One region of the Paenibacillus sp. OAS669 genome, then DNA from elsewhere that is predicted to be linked to it. Evidence: a T-box and tRNA genes for the amino acid it is inferred to sense, from the RefSeq annotation. Region 1 holds a T-box; the other holds one or more tRNA genes.

Region 1 (5,331 bases):
TGCGTGGTGCAGGTTGGTGTCATATCCTTCGGATAAAAGTAAAGCAATACATGCTTTCCCCGAAAATCGAATAGCTTGACAGGCTGTCCGCTGGAGGAAGGCAGCTCAAAATCTGGCGCTTGCTGTCCGCATTCCAATGTCATAAGTATTCTCCTTTGTAGCGTATGTCACGTCGAGTATACCGCTATTAAGGATTTTTCACAAACGGCTCAGCGCACAGACGATGTTTCCTTGAATGATTGTAAGGATGCCTTCAGCTTAGCCAAGCCTGCATCGTTCGACTCTATCGGCTGGTCGGACCGGACAGCGGCGATAGCTTGGATAAGCATTCGCTCCGGCATGAAATCATCCTCATGATTGGATGCTGTAATAGCCATGATCATATCGATGTCAGGGACTACGAAAATTCGTTGTCCGCCCGAGCCTGCCGCATAGAATACGTCGTGATGAACCGGTGTCTCCCCGGGAACGACGATAGCCTTCAGCCACCATAAGTATCCAAAGCCGCCCTCCGAACCGTCATCATACATTTCGGTCGCCTGCTGCAGGACGGATGCTTCCACCCATTCTCCACTCACAATCTGATAATTCTCCCATCTGCCATGATGCAGGTACATGAGTCCGAATTTGGCCATATCCCTGCAGGTCATATGGAGTCCCCAGGCCCCTATAAGATTGCCCTGCGGATCCTGCCCCCAGGATACGTTCGTAATGCCCATAGGATCAAATATGTTGATTTTGGCCAGTACGCTGAGCGGAATACCAGTCGATTTCTGTGCAAGAACGGACAGCAGATGGGCATTCCCGTTGCTGTATCTGAACATGGTGCCCGGTTTGGCCGCCATGGGCCGCTCCAGAATATACCGGCCCCAGTCCGGCGAATGGTCCATTTCGTAAGAAGAACGCTCCTGCCTGTTGTCCCAGTCAATACCCGATGTCATGGAGAGCAGCTGCCCGATAGTAATTTTCGATTTCAACGGATCGAGAGGCATTTCGGGAACCAGCTCCTGTAAGGTCTGGTCCTCTCTTAATGTACCTTGATCTACCGCCATACCGATCAGTGCGGATGTAACGCTTTTCGTAACCGAGAACATCGGGTGGCGTTGATCTGCGTCCCAGTCACGGTTATACCCCTCAGCCGCCAAATAGCCGTTACGAACCAGAACGAATCCGTCAATCTGCTCGTCCTTAAATTCTTCGACCATTTGCGCAAGAGCGGCCGAATCGAGCCCCAGCTCTTCGGGCGCGGCCGATCTCCATTCTTCTGTCGGCCAATAATCAAGCTGCTTCTCTTTGCGTATATGTTCAATAATCCCTTCCTGTGAGTAAGGAATGCTCTCCTTGGAAGCCTTCGTTACATAAGGAGTATTGCCTTTGCCTGATGGAGTTGCGGCAAGCATATTGGATAATAAAAATTTCGAAGCCGAATGACCTTGCATGGCTTTCGCTTTTGCTTTGGCTTGTTGCTGGGATTTATTTTTTTTCTTGTTTCTTTTTAGCATGAATTCCCCTCCAAATCCTATGGATAAATCCGATTAAATGTAGCATCTGTAGCCATTCTCTCTTTTATGTGGCAGCAGCGCTTCCGCCCTTTTTCCGGGCAAATAAGGCAATAGGCCCCCCCATTTTTCACGAGCGGCCTGATGCTGTATGGTTATTTTTTTGTAATAAGGCTTTGAAGAGACGGAGTCAGTTCATCCTTCAGCTTCGCTATAAGCTGTTCGTCCGTTATCCCCTTGCCGGAGGCAATCTCCGAAAGGCTTTTGCCGTCCTTCAGCTCCTTTTTGAGCTCCTGCTTGGTTATTCCCAGTGCTTCGGCCAATTGCTCAGCCTTCAAGGATTTCCCCAGCTTTACCGGCAGCTTCGTTTTTTCCGTATGCTCTTTGGCCTGGTAGCCTGCTTCATTGACAATTTTCTGAATCTGCTGAGCCACCTTTTTGTTCAGTGAATCGGCTTCCTCCTGGGTAATCTGGCTGCTTGCCAGTGCATTGTTAATAATGCCTGACGTCTCTTCCTTCAGCTTGCTTATTAATTCCTCAGGGCTTTTCCCTTGCTCTGTCGCAACACTCGCCAGCGATTTGCCATCCTTGAGCGCCTCGTTCAAGTCTTCATAATCCATGTCCAGAATCCCCGACGCCTTAACGACGATGAGATTCAACTCCAGATTGACGCGCTTGGACAGCGGCACAGAGGTATTAACCGGAGCCGTAATGACCGTATCAGAATCGCTGTCATCGTCGGCATAAGCCGGATGGGTGATCATTCCGCCGAATCCGGTAATCAGCAAAGCTGCGGCTACCGTTCCCGCCATCATTTTTTGTTTCATGGATTTCATCGTTCTCTCCACCTTATCCGTAAAATGCTTCTCTTTATTTGTGAAAGCTGACTTTCTCTTACAAAGACCATTATAGAGCCCAGTTATGAACTAACTTTTACGCCAACATGAATGCCAGCTTAAAGTTTGCTTAAAATTCCCAAATTACGGCTTGCGAGATGAGATGAATTTATCCGACAGCCCATTGATAAAAAGTGAATTTCTGGATATAATGGTTCATCAAAGGAATACGACAAAGGCAGCGAAGAGAAAGAGTAGTGGGATTCCCTTCTTTGAACAGAGAGCTCCGGCAGCTGAAAAGGAGTAAAGAAGCATCCGACGAACATGGTCTCTGAGCCGTGCATCGAAATCCGTTCCGCTTGAACTTCAAGCTGGATGGAAGTAGGCTGCACCGGGGGCGCCCGTTAAAGCGCTAGGGTATAATCACCTTAAGTTAAGGTGCCGTACCTGAAGAGGTCCGCTTGCTGTGAGGCGCGGATAAATTGAGGTGGTAACACGTGAGTAGATAGCTCTCGTCCTTTTTGGGGACGGGAGTTTTTTTGTTATTCAACTACTATTAGGGAGGAATAAATTCATGACTATTTTTATTGGAGGCGCTTGGCCGTATGCAAACGGTTCTTTGCACTTGGGGAGAGTGGCAAGCTTGCTGCCGGGAGATATTTTGGCCCGCTATTTCAGACAAAAAGGAGAAAAAGTGCTCTACGTGTCGGGCAGTGACTGTCATGGAACACCTATATCCATCCGGGCTGGCCAGGAAGGGGTTGAACCGTCAACCATAACGGACCGGTTCCACGAGGAGTTCACGGAGTGCTTCCGAAAGCTTGGTTTTTCCTACGACCTTTACACGCGGACCGACCATCCGTTTCATCACAAGGTGGTGCAAGAGCTGTTCTTGAAGCTGTTGGAGCGAGGTTATCTGTATAAGCAAGCGGTTGAACAAACATACTGTCCGGGATGCGACCAATTTTTGCCGGACCGCTATGTGGAAGGGCTTTGTCCGCACTGCGGAAGCCAGGCGAGGGGAGATCAATGCGATGCCTGCTCCGCCTTGCTTGACCCGCTGGAGCTTCGCGAACCGAAGTGCAAGCTATGTAAGCAGTCGCCGGACGTAAAGCATACGGATCATTATTTTCTCGCGTTATCCAAGCTTCAGGAGCAGTTGCAAGCCTATGTGAAACAAAGCACAGGCTGGCGAGACAACGCCGTTCAGCTGACGATGCGGTACTTGGAGGAAGGTCTGCACGACCGCGCAGCGACCCGCGACTTGGCATGGGGGATCGATGTTCCTCTCGAAGGCTTCGAGGGTAAAAAAATTTATGTATGGATCGAAGCCGTCAGCGGCTACTTGTCAGCCAGCATGCAGTGGGCGGCAGAGACGAATTCGGACTGGGAGCCGTTCTGGTCGGAGCAAGCGACGGCTTATTATGTGCACGGGAAGGATAACGTCCCTTTCCATTCCTTGATTCTTCCCGCGATCCTGCTCGGTACAGGCCCTCTGCATCTTCCCGACCGCATCCTGTCGAGCGAATATTTAACGCTGGAAGGCAGGAAGTTCTCCACGAGCCGCAACTGGGCCGTCTGGCTGCCCTACATGCTCGAACGGTACCAGCCGGATTCCTTACGGTATTTCTTGACGGTGAATGGGCCGGAGCAGCGTGATACGGATTTTTCATGGAATGCCTTCATTCACAGCCACAATGGCGAGCTTCTCGGCGCTTTCGGCAACTTCGTCCATCGCAATCTCATGTTCCTGATGAAATCCTTTCATGGAGAGGTGCCTGATGGGCAAATGGATGAGACGGTTCGCGTGCGGCTGGAGGCATTATATACTCAAACCGGAGCTCTGCTTGAGGCCGGGAAGTGCAAAGCGGCGCTTGAGAACCTCTTTGCCTTTGTCCGCAGCGCCAACAAATATTTCGATGAGCAGAGGCCCTGGCTTCAAGTCAAGGAAGCTCCCGCTGCCGGTGCGAATACCTTATACACCTGCGTACAGATCATCGCCAACCTGTCGAGCCTGCTTGCACCCTTTCTGCCGTTCTCCTGCAGCAGCATCCGTTCGTTCCTTGCCATCAAGGAGCCTTCCTGGAGCTATTTCGAGGCTCCATCCGGTACCCGGCTGCAATCGCCTGAGGCGTTATTCGAAAGAATCGAGACCAGCCGGATCGATGAGGAAATGGAGCAATTACAGAGCGGCCGCCTTCCCGATGCATAAAAAAAGAGGCTGAACGTACGCTCTGCCGAACCGCTAACCGCTCATCCTCTACAGGATGCCGCGGTTGAAAACCTAAGTTCAGAAGTTGCGTCGTATCAGCCTCTTTAGTGGAGATTTAGGAACCTGCGCCGCGGTACCGCTTGACGCCATAGTTCCAAATGAGCAGGGCGATCGTCAGGAACACCGCTCCAACAACCGGCGTGAGCAGCGCGAAGGTCCCCCAATGGGCCCGGTCCAGAAAATACGCCGCAGGATAAAAGCCGACGAAGCCGAATGGAAGAATCCACGTCAGCAGCAAGCCGATGAGCTTGTTATAAATCGTCATCGGATAGCGGCCATAGTTCTGGATATTCCACAATAAAGGCAATATGCCTGTCGGGGAGTCCGAGAAAAACGACAGCGACGTGAAGAAAACATAGATGCCGCCATAGATCATGATCGAGCCGGCAACCAGCAGCACGAAGACGAACGGATCGTACCAAGCCAATCCCAGACCCAGATGCGACCAGGAATATACCATAATGAGAAAACCGGTCAGTGCGCTGAACAGTGAGGAAGGGTCCATATTCTCCAGCATCAGCTGAACCAGGTTATAGGCGGGCCGCGTCAGGATGCGGTCCATCTCCCCCTTCACAATGTATCGCTCACTAAAGTTCCACAAATTAAAAAAGGTTATAAAAATACCGTATGGCACCATAAAGTAACCGTAGATAAACAAGATTTGCTGCTCATTCCAATCCCCGATGAGCTGCGTATGCTGGAATACAACCAGGATAAAAAACAA
Region 2 (5,331 bases), on a different contig from region 1:
CTCTATGCCATGCTCCCCGATTTCACTAGAATCGATCAAACCGATAACATTGACGATAATCCCTTCCGCCTTGGCGTGTGCGGCGGCAATGACAGGACTGACGCCCACGTTGGAGCAGCCGTCCGTTATTAAAATAATTTGCTTCATAAATGCCTCTTCCTCCCTATAACGAATAGTATGATCTCTAGTTTTTCCATTTTGCGAGATTCCTAAACTTAAGGGAGAAGTCGACAGGCCGCGACAAAAAGGCACTTCCTCTCAGTCAGAGAAGAAAGCGCCTGTCCATAGGTTAACTGACCGTCTTGGGGCGTTCAATCCGCTGCAGCCCGGGCCAGCGGAACGTTGCCCATTCCGGCTGGTATTTCTCCACGCGGGCGACAACGACGGTCATATCGTCATATATATTGCCGTGATGGTAGCGGACGACCCGCTCGAGCAAAATATCCGCAAACTCCTGCGGAACATCAGTATGGATTTCCGACAGCACCCGCTTCATCCAAAGCTCCTTATTGACAGCATGGCCCGGCGCATCGTAAATCCCATCGGTCATCATAATCAGAATATCCCCCGGCTGCAGCGGCAGGCTTACCAGATCGACATCAATGTCGTTCACGATCCCTACCGGCAAATTGTTTGCCGAAATGGGGAATACCTCCGAGCCGCGTTTAATAAAGCTTGGCGTCGAACCAATCTTCAAGAAGGTCGTATTCGCATTATATAAATCGATCAGTGCAACATCCACTGTCGCATACATTTCATCAGACGAGCGCAGCATCAGAACGGAATTGACGGATTTGATCGCAAGCTTCTCCTCCATGCCCGATTGCAGCAGCTGCTGCAATATGCTGAGTGCCGCGCTGCTCTCTGCCCGGGCCCGTTCACCATTCCCCATGCCGTCGCTTAAAGCGACGGCAAACTTCCCGTTGCCGAGCTCTACGGCGCTGAAGCTGTCTCCCGACAGCAAATCGCCGTTCTTGGCGGCGCCGGCAATACCGGTCTCGACTTCATATTCCTTAGCCGAGCCGAACACTACAGTGCTGTACCCCTCCTTGCGTTCAAGCGCCTGTTCATTCTTGACGGCAATATGCTCTCCTAATATTTCAGAAAGCAATGGCGCTATGATTTTGCGGCATTCATCAAATCCTTTCGTGTATTGATGGATAATTTCGATTTCCACGTTCCCTTCGTCCAGACTTATAATGTCGATGCTGTGGATGGATAGCCCCAGCTCCTCCAATGCGCTGCGAATCTGTTCCTCCTGCATGAACAGCTCCTGGCCCTCCCGTTTGATTTCCTTGGCCAAGTCCTCCATCACCTGCGAGACCCCAGATAGCTGCTCCGCCACCAGCTGGCGGCTCTCCATGATCTGTTTTTTCCAATGCTGATCGTTCTTGTACAGGCTGTACTGATGCTTCATCACCTCAAGCACTTGATCCGGCTTAATGCAGTGCTTTTTCCATTGAGGCAAAATATGCTTTCTTGCGAGCGGCCCCCTGACCTCCACCTCCGTCATCATATCGGTCATAAATTTATAGGTTTGATAAAATTTATCATCCCAGCATTGGCTTCGCTTCCAGCAGCCCTTGCAGGACTGCTCAGCGACCGAATTCATAAAATGCCCGACCTCCTCCTCCTTCTGAAGCGGCTGCACATCCGCCGTAATTTGCTTGAAGCTGCGCGACAGCTGGCGGAACACCTCGCTGAATTGCTCCACGCGGCTTGCTGTGACATCTCTCACCCGTTTGGCATAGTCATGCTGGGATTTTAAATTTTCCTGAGTGCCGGGCACATATTTGGCCAGCATTTGAATCACCGCTTTCGGCGTTAAGATGAATAAAATAACGGCAGCCAGCGATTCCCAGGTTGAATTCAACACTTCCGATTGGTTCCCGATATAAATTGTGAGAATAGATGAGCCCAGCAGCATGCCGAGCGATACCGCGAGTTTGTTTCCCTCCTTCAATAAGCCTGCCAGCATACCGGCAAAAGCGAGAAGACTCATCTGGTAGATGGCATTGGTATTGGCAAGACTAAGGATTAATCCGGTAATGACCCCGACGGATGCCCCTAACGGAGCCCCTCCTACCAGGGCGAACAGTAATATGAGATAGCGTGACAGTACATGCTCTACGGTAACCGGCCCCACCAACCAGCCCACAGTCCCTGTCATCACGGAAGCGAGAAGAATAATAAGACATATGACTTCCTCGTTCTTTAAGCTGTAATTTTTGCGGGTTAAGGTAAACACCGGAATCGCCTGCAAAAAGATATGCGTCAGTATGAGGCTGAGCAGCGACTCCACTCCAATCATCAAGAACGCATAACCGCTCAGCTGCGTATTGACCAAGCTGGCAAAGAGCTGGACGAAGAAGGTGGAGAAAAATACAATGACCGGTGCATAAGAAATATCGGATCGTTCAAACCTCTCGACCCCTTTTTGGATGAGAAGAAAGACGAGCATCTGTGCAGCAATATAGCCTGCGTGTGCAGGAGCAGCCGAGAAGATGCTGCCGGCCAGCAGGAAGGTCCCCGTCCAGAACAGCAGCTCCCTTCGCAAGAAATACATAACCGCAAAGAAGGCTACGGCGAACGGCGCCAGCTGATCCAGGATCATTGCCCTTCCCAATAAAAATGCCATAAACAAAAGAAGAATGGACCATTTTTTGGCAACGACGGATTGAACCAAGCGATTTTCCACGACGATGCTGGTAATACGGCTTTTCCCTGATTGCATCCAACGACTCCAAACGATTCCAACTTGACCGGCATTTAATTTTCTTTGCATATTTCCTGAACACCACCCATAGACTATTTAGTGGTTCTAGTATATGGGCAGTCTACTATAAAGTTTGTCAGAATGAGTTGGTAGAGCAAAAGTTTTTTCCGACAAAAAAAAGAAGCAGGGCCGAGTCGGCGCCAGCCCTTATATAGACAGCCGTGAAGGACTATGGCAGGGTATGGAATTTATCACGTACCCAAACAAGCGTTCGTCTTATAACTGGTCAAGCCTCCTCTATTGCCGTTACATGGTGTCGATTCACCGGGGGCCCGTTAACGATACGACAAAACTACTGAAACGTGATTCATCGGCCGACATGAACTGGGATATTATTCCACAACTTATCATTCCTCTGAGCACAAAACGGTCAAATGGGCAAGATTCGCCCGAAACGTCTCACCACTTGCCATGGAATGACACGAATTCTGCCAGAGCACGGAGCAAATAACGAAATTGCTGAAAAAAAATAGCTTCGCAAAGCAGGCATTGGCATCGAAGCTGGTTCAGGTATTTTGGATGAGCCACAAAATGCTACATGACAACGAAAAACACCCTTCCCGAAATCGGATTTCGGAAAGGGTGTCTTCTTGTATCTTCTATAGCGGCGAAGGGGATCGAACCCCCGACCTCACGGGTATGAACCGTACGCTCTAGCCAGCTGAGCTACACCGCCACAACAATCAGAATTATATACTACCGCCGCAGCGTTTGTCAAGATAGCTGGTGTTAGACCCCACAAAGTGGGGTTTTAGCTTCGATGCTGATTCAAGTACTTTGCGGGGAGCCCCGAATGAACCCCACAAAAGTGAGGATTTGGCTTCGATGCTGATTCAGATCTTTTTCCGTGAAGTCTTATAGAGTTAAAAAAACCGTACAAGCATTCACATGCCCGTACGGCTTACTTTGTATCATTAATCGCGTCGTGCTCCTCGGCCTCCACGTTTACCTTCTGTATTCTTCTTCAGGGACGAAATACGTTCTTCGCTATCTTTCAAAAAGCGTGACACTTTGTCTTCGAATGTTAACTTGCCAGCAGGAGGTTTACCCCCACGGCCACCACGGTCGCCTCCACGGCCACCAAAACCGCCGCCACCGCCTCGTGGTCCACGATCTCCACGATCGCCGCCGCCAAAATTGCCGCCGCCACTGGAACCGCCACTAGGTCTTTCAAAACGAGCGGGCCTCGCTGTTTCTACCGGTTTATCTACGGCTTGCTTAATCGATAACCCGATTTTGCCGTCTTTGTCCACATTAATCACTTTGACGGTAACCATGTCATTCAACTTCAGATGATCATTAACATCTTTAACATAGTTGTCTGCTATCTCCGAGATGTGCACAAGGCCGGTACCGCCCTCAGGCAGCTCTACAAACGCCCCAAAGTGAGTAATGCCCGTTACTTTTCCTTCCAGCTTGCTGCCCACTTCAATTGCCATAAAGTAAAATGTTCCTCCCTTAAATAATTGAGAAAACCTCTATCGAGGCCTTTCGAAGATGAGCGACCGCGCTTAGAGGTAGGCCTTATTGCCAATAAGATACAGCCCGTAAAAAGATAACGAGACCATTCTTACGATGGTAACAAAAACCCTGACAATGCAGATTATAACGTACTGGCCGCAATACGGTCAACAGAAGGATTATGACACTTGTTTACTTTTGTTCCTTCGGGACATAAAAGAGAGTTTCTCCCTGCTTCACGTAGTGCAGCTCTTTTCTAATTTTTTGTTCCAAATATTCAGGATCGTTCAATCTTGCTATCTCCCGCTTGCTGTCCTGGTTCACCTGCTCGGTTTCCTTCTTCTTCTGCTCCAGAGCAATCACTTTCTCGCTGCGGTCCTTTAGCTTATCGATCTGATTCCACAGAGTTACACCAGCCCAGCTCATAAAGCATGCAAAAATAATGAGGACTAACCGGCGTCTCCGAAAAGAGCCTTTGTTATTCGGTTTCGGTTTTGTCTCTTTGCTTACTGCCGGAACTGCTCGCGTCAACTGTGCAATCCTCCTTATCCGGTCAAAAAAAGCGACGAAAGAATGACGCAATGCTTCGACCTGCTTGGTTTACCCATGTAGGCATACGGAACCACTTGCCGAGCGGCCTCACGAGCCATAGCAGCAATTTCCACATAGGATAGAGTAATTGTAGCATAACTTTATACAGGAAAATAGCTATGGCCAGTAAAAATCCTAAAAACACGACAGTAGCCCTATATAGCCAAATCGACGGAATGATAATAAATACCCGGAACAGCCGTATTCCCAAACGGATCGTTGCCTGAACCAATCGGATCATCCACATAATGACACGAATCACCGTTCGGCTAAACAGCAGAAAGTAAATCCCCACCCCAACAAGCAAGCCGATAAAAATAAACATCCGCACTTGTCCCAAATTGCTCATGTAGAGCAGCTTGAAAATAAGGAGCGTCCCGATGCACCAAAAGAAGATGTCAAGGAGGTAATAGGCATACCGGGGCGCTCGAAGCTGGCCGGCCAGCACCCGATACAGATCGAAAAGTCCGCCTAGCGAAAGTCCCCCAAGAAGCATCATACCC

What was found. A T-box is a leader RNA that pairs with one kind of tRNA and senses whether it is charged. The one in region 1 lies ahead of metG (methionine--tRNA ligase), so its partner is inferred to be a tRNA-Met.
Region 2: it encodes a tRNA-Met, which carries the amino acid that the T-box ahead of metG (methionine--tRNA ligase) is inferred to sense. The anticodon was not compared.

The regions. Positions count from the first base shown of each region.
Region 1 covers NZ_JADBDR010000013.1:198,323-203,653, forward strand. Annotated here, with positions in the region: gene bcp (thioredoxin-dependent thiol peroxidase) at 1-143, opposite strand, end outside; gene GGC63_RS25110 (serine hydrolase domain-containing protein) at 210-1,502, opposite strand; gene GGC63_RS25115 (hypothetical protein) at 1,655-2,335, opposite strand; T-box leader at 2,568-2,858, shown strand; gene metG (methionine--tRNA ligase) at 2,910-4,547, shown strand; gene GGC63_RS25125 (ABC transporter permease) at 4,663-5,331, opposite strand, start outside.
Region 2 covers NZ_JADBDR010000025.1:34,296-39,626, reverse strand. Annotated here, with positions in the region: gene GGC63_RS32530 (vWA domain-containing protein) at 1-147, opposite strand, end outside; gene spoIIE (stage II sporulation protein E) at 290-2,734, opposite strand; tRNA gene GGC63_RS32520 (tRNA-Met) at 3,379-3,452, opposite strand; gene GGC63_RS32515 (S1 domain-containing RNA-binding protein) at 3,691-4,215, opposite strand; gene GGC63_RS32510 (FtsB family cell division protein) at 4,430-4,768, opposite strand; gene yabQ (spore cortex biosynthesis protein YabQ) at 4,791-5,331, opposite strand, start outside.